Linked DNA regions of Hyphomicrobium denitrificans ATCC 51888. The protein of the gene in region 2 interacts with the protein of the main gene of each other region in a pairwise test. Links are inferred from orthologs where the notes say so. Each region holds a gene or a part of one and is shown on either strand. Other genes may lie near its edges.

Region 1 (2,874 bases), 510 kb from region 2 along the record:
CATCGGCCTCGGCGCGCGTAATCGCGATGTGACCATCGCCGCCAAAAGCATAAAGCATGCGGCGGAGCAGATCGACTTCGCCTTCGCTAATGGTGCCGGCCACAAGCGACTTCCCAGCCCGCAGCGGACCATCGCCATGAATCACGGCGGCCTTGACCTGCTCCAGCGCGAACTTGACGAGGCTGACAGGGGCCCAGCGCGCCTTGTCGAGAACGTTCACAAGCAGTTCGAGCTCGGTCTTGCTGTCGAGGCGACCGTCATGAGAGATGCGGTCGATCAGCCAGTGCGCGTTGTCGGCGGTCAGGTAGCCCTGCGGCCTCTCCTGAAAGACGACGTAGTCAGTGATGGCTTCGATGAAAAAGTCGGCCCAGTCGGCCGGGCGCTCACGGCACGCGTCGTTGAGATCGAAAAGAAGCTTGGCCTCTTCCGCAGTGACGATGCCGTCTTCGTAAAATACCTGCCTCAAGGCGCGTAAATCAGCACCATCAAGGCGTCCGCGATTTACGATTTCCCCAACCGGAAGCGACTGCAACCCACTCATCGGTAACCCAACCCCAAGCGCCGAACTCAGGGCAGACTAGGGTCGTATGCTTAATCGCCGATTAAAAGTTGGGCGAAAACTAAACGATGGCCAGAATGAGGCTTGGAGGCAACGGCGCGACCACCGCGAGATCGAGGATCGCAGCTTGCACTGCGATCCTCGTTCATTCCTGCCGCGCTCCCGCAAGCGCAACAGGAAAACATGTTGAGCGCTATGAGGCTCTATTTCCAACATCGCCGATGAACCGTTGCTGAAGGATGCGAGCAACGCGCAGCATTTCCTGTTTTTAATGTCGGCGCAGGAAGATCCTGACCGACGAGAGCACGCGCGCGAATGTCGATCGCTGCCCTTTAAAAATTCATGGCCCGTCCGGCGGGGGGCTGCCGAACGGGCCAGATCCGGCCCATCACGTCTGCAGTTTCGGAGCGCGAACGTAAAAGACCTTTAGAAGACTCTTTGCGGAGAGGGGGAAATCTCCGCAAAGCGATGGCAGACTGCGTGTCGAACGATCCGGCGATCCTTTCGCACCCAGTCAACTTTTGAACGGACGCGCGCGGAGTTTCCGTCGCCGAATTCTTAAAACTTTTATTCGAATGAGTTCACTGCGGGAGGTGCGCCAACAGACGCGAGCGCGGCTGCGGCAGGCTTTGGCCGCGTGGAAGTAAAACGCGCGTTTCCAGGAAATGTCCGGTCAGCGCGAAACCGAGCCGGATATCGTCCTCCGTCACATGACCGGAACGATGCTTGGTCAGAAACGCGGGTAGCGGAAGCAGCTTGTCCCGGTACGGTTCGCCGGCGGACGCCGACACGGCGCGTCCCGTGCGCGGCGAGACATAGATCAGCTGATCGTTGCTCCCCGTTGCCGCGCATTGGCTGAGATCGAGACCAAATCCCAGTTCCTCGAGCAGCGCCAGCTCCCAGCGAACGAGAAGCGCCGGCCAAACCGTTGCATCATTCAAGAAGCCGAGAACGAACAGGGTGATTTCGTAGAGGTTCGGATGCGGGTCGCGCTCGGGCAGCAGATGCGTCAGCGTCGTCAGCGTCGAGAGCGCCGCGAGGGCTGCGGCATCGTCGAGGGTTTCGGCCGCAAAGGCGCGACGCATTTCGATTGTGACGTGACCGAGCTGATCGGAGAGCCGCGCTTTCCACGTCGCGTCGACGTGGTTGCCGGGTTGCAGGATCGGGCGGAGGCGCCGCGACCGGCCGCCGTGGACGAGGCCGAGATGGCGGCCGTGCGTCCGCGTCCACAGTTCTATGACCGCCGCCGTTTCACCGTGCGGCTTGACCGATAGAACGATGGCTTCATCCGTCCATTGCATAATGCAGCGTTCGTCATTCGGAGACGCTATTCAGAGATCGTGATGCGCCTCACGACTTCGGGAAGGGCAAGCCCATCTCGCGGTAGCGTTCCGGGTCGCTTTCCCAATTCTCGCGCACTTTGACGAAGAGGAACAGGTGCACCCGGTGCCCCGCCATTTCCTCGATCGAACGGCGCGCAGCGCTCGAGATCTGCTTGATGGTCGCGCCGTTCTTGCCGAGGACGATCTTTTTCTGGCCGTCGCGCTCGACGTAGATCGTCTGCTCGATGCGCGCCGAACCGTCCTTCAGCGTCTTCCAGCTCATCGTCTCGACGGTCGTCGTGTAGGGAAGCTCCTGGTGCAGATAGCGATAGATGCACTCGCGCGTCATCTCAGCGGCCTGCGTGCGCATCGGAACGTCGGTGACGTCGTCCTCGCCGTAATGCCACGGCCCGACGGGGACCGCGGCTGCCAGATACGTGCGCAGATCGGCAACGCCTTTGCCGTCGAGCGCGGACACCATGAATATCCGGTCGAAGGCCAATTCCTGATCGAGACGTTTCGCCAGCGCCAGCAGCTTCGGCTTGTCCTCGACGCGATCGATCTTGTTCAGAACGGCGATGCGTTTCATGCGCGCCGTTTTCAGGCGCTGGACGATCGCCATCACGTCATCGTCGGGACCTGCGGCGGCGTCGATCACCAGCAGCACGGCGTCCGCATCTTCGAGGCCGCTCCACGCGGCGTCGATCATGGCGCGGTCGAGCCGCCGCTTCGGGTTGAAGATGCCGGCGGTATCGAGAAATACGATCTGGCTCTGACCTTCGACGGCGATGCCGCGGATCGGAGCGCGCGTCGTCTGCACCTTGTGCGAGACGATCGCCACCTTGGTTCCGACGAGTGCGTTGACGAGCGTCGATTTGCCGGCGTTCGTCGGGCCGAGCACGGTCACGAATCCGCAGCGGCGATCGCCGGCTTCGGACTGTCCGTGTGTTTCTTCAGGCGTCGCCAAGACGGCCTCCTTCACCCTCGCGGGTC
Region 2 (2,849 bases):
CGTCAACACGACGACGACCGCTCCGCGTGCGGATGCGGAGCATGACGATCTCGCAACCGGCGACGTCTTCGATTTTGTCGGTGACGACGGCGAACTCGACGACGGCGACGCTCTCGACGACGATGAGCAGACGTCGCTCTCATCGGCGTCGCGACTGCCTGATCCGCGTTCGTTCGTCGACGTCGTGACGCTCGTCGGCGAGAAGCGCGACGTCAAACTCAAGATGCATCTTGAGAACGACGTCAGCCTCGTGAAGTTCGATGCGGTGGCGGGTTCGATCGATGTCTTCCTGCTGCCGGATGCGCCGCCCGAGCTTGCGAACGATCTTCGCGAGAAGCTTAATCTGTGGACGGGCCGGCGCTGGGTCGTTGTGCTTTCGAAAGACGCAGGTCAACGCCCGATCGGCGTCGTGCGCCGGGAGCGCGAAGCCGCCGAGCTTGAGCAGCTGAAGCAGCACCCCGCCATGCGCGCCGTCCTTCAAGCCTTCCCTGACGCGAAGATCGCGGAAGTGCGCCGCTTGCCCGGCAGAACGCTGGACGCCGACGATAAGGAAAGCGAAGCCGGCTGACGCCCTTCGCTGACAATTGCCGCAACGCAGAGGATTGCATGAAAGACCTGATGGGTATGATGAAGCAGATGGGCCAGATGCAGGCCCGTTTCAAAGAGATGCAGGAGGAGCTTGCGCGCGCCGAGATCGAAGGCCAGTCGGGCGGCGGCCTCGTTCACCTTACCGTTGACGGCAAAGGCGAGGTCAAGCGCGTCCGCATCGATCCGAGCCTGATGAAGCCCGACGAGGTCGAGATTCTCGAAGACCTGATCGTTGCTGCCGCCGCTGACGCGCGAGCCAAGGCCGATAGCGCGATGCAGTCGAAAATGGCCGAAATCACCGGCGGAATTCCGTTGCCTCCGGGAATGAAGCTGTTCTAGCCAAGTACACTTGGAACGTCGCCTCCCGCGTCATGGCCGCCCTCCGAGGCGGCCATCCAGTGCCAAGGACCAGCGGCCGTCCTGGCATTCTGAAAAGCGGTCGCATAAATAATCAGACGATGTCCCGGAAAATCGCAGGACCTGAAATCGAGCGCCTCGTGCAGCTCCTGTCGCGCTTGCCGGGGCTTGGACCGCGCTCGGCGCGCAAGGCGGTGCTGTCGCTTCTGAAGCGGCGCAACGATTTGCTGCTGCCGTTGTCGGACGCGCTCCAGCAGGCCGTCGAAAAAATTTCCGAATGCCCCGTCTGCGGCAATCTCGATACGGTTTCGCCGTGCAGCGTCTGCAGCGATCCGCGCCGCGATCAAAGCCTCATCGTCGTTGTCGAAGAAGTCGGCGACCTCTGGGCGCTCGAGCGCGCGAACATCGTCTCGGCGCGCTATCATGTGCTCGGCGGCCACCTGTCGCCGCTCGACGGCATCGGGCCGGAGCAGCTCAACGTCGCCAATCTTTTGGCGAGAGCTGCAGCCTCCGAAGTCAAAGAGATCCTGCTCGCTCTCAACGCCACCGTCGAAGGCCAGTCGACCGCCCATTACATTTCCGATCAACTCGCCGCGACCGATGTGACGGTCTCGCGACTTGCGCAAGGCGTCCCGATTGGCGGCGAACTCGATTATCTCGACGACGGCACGCTCGCTGCGGCTTTCAAAGCGCGGCGCAAGCTGTAGAACGGCGTACCACGAGAGCCAGCGCCGAACTGGCCGCCGAGGCAGAAAAACACGATGAGCAATATCGAAACGCCCCGGCGTTCCGCCCAACAGCAGCCGCGCTTTGTCACCGGCTCCCTGTTGCGCCACATTCTTGCGATGACAGGCGCGGGCGCACTCGGCCTCATGGCGATCTTCGTCGGCGACCTCGCCAACATCTACTTTCTTTCGCGGCTGAACGACGAAGCCGTCGTCGCGGCCGTCGGCTATGCGAGTTCGATCCTGTTCTTCGCGACCTCTGTCGGCATCGGACTGTCGATCGCCGCGACCTCGCTGGTTGCGCCCGCGCTGGGAGCCGGGCGGCGTATGCGGGCGCGGCGTCTCGCGACCAACGCGCATCTGCTATCGCTCATCGCATCAGTCGCGATCACGCTCGTGCTGTGGTTCGCGATCGAACCGCTGCTGGAACTGATCGGAGCCCGCGGCCGAACGCTCGATCTCGCCGCCCTCTATTTGCGCATCCTCGTGCCGACGCTGCCGGTGCTTGCGCTGGCGATTACGGCCTCCGCCGTGTTGCGCTCCGCTGGCGATGCGCGCCGTGCAATGTTCGTCACGCTGTTCGGCGCCATCGTCAACACGATCCTCGACGTGATCCTGATTGTCCATTTCGGCTTAGGCATCGAAGGCGCGGCGATATCCTCGCTGATCGCGCGCCTCGTGATGATGGGTATCGGCTTCTACAGCGTCTACAAGGTCCACGATCTTCTCGCGCGTCCGAAAATCGCGACGCTGGCGCAGGACACGCCCGCCTTCATTCAGATCGCCGGTCCTGCCGTTTTGACGAACATCGCGCCGGCCGTCGGCAACGGTTACGTGACCTACGCCATCGCAACCTATGGCGATGCGGCGGTCGCTGCGTGGGCGATCCTCGCACGTCTGACGCCGGTCGCCTTCGGCGCAATCTACGCGCTGTCCGGCGCGGTCGGCCCGATCATAGGACAGAACTTCGGCGCTCGCTCCTCCGAGCGCATGCGCGACGTGTTCACGTTCTCGCTGCTGACGATGACGGCATTCACCGGCATCGCATGGCTATGCCTCGGTGTCCTCGCCAACGAGATCGCGGCGCTCTTCAATGCCGGCGGCGAAGCGCGCGACCTGATCGTCTTCTTCTGCCGTTGGCTGTCGCCGCTGTTCGTGTTCATGGGCGCGTTGTTCGTC

What was found. Proteins that work in one complex are often made in the same cells at the same time.
Region 1: the proteins of recR (region 2) and recO interact in binary tests that used the Escherichia coli proteins (3 or more experiments, as listed by UniProt). The link is inferred for Hyphomicrobium denitrificans ATCC 51888 from one-to-one orthologs.

The regions. Positions count from the first base shown.
Region 1 is NC_014313.1:2,292,044-2,294,917, forward strand. It holds recO (DNA repair protein RecO), read right to left. Parts: upstream 1,861-2,874; coding sequence 1,141-1,860; downstream 1-1,140. Other genes in the region: HDEN_RS11035 (hypothetical protein), read right to left, coding at 1-541; era (GTPase Era), read right to left, coding at 1,910-2,848; rnc (ribonuclease III), read right to left, coding at 2,835-2,874. UniProt on the Escherichia coli protein: Involved in DNA repair and RecF pathway recombination.
Region 2 is NC_014313.1:2,802,359-2,805,207, reverse strand. It holds recR (recombination mediator RecR), read left to right. Parts: upstream 1-1,046; coding sequence 1,047-1,652; downstream 1,653-2,849. Other genes in the region: HDEN_RS13475 (MATE family efflux transporter), read left to right, coding at 1,707-2,849; HDEN_RS13485 (YbaB/EbfC family nucleoid-associated protein), read left to right, coding at 607-927; HDEN_RS13490 (DNA polymerase III subunit gamma/tau), read left to right, coding at 1-568. UniProt on the Escherichia coli protein: May play a role in DNA repair. It seems to be involved in an RecBC-independent recombinational process of DNA repair. It may act with RecF and RecO.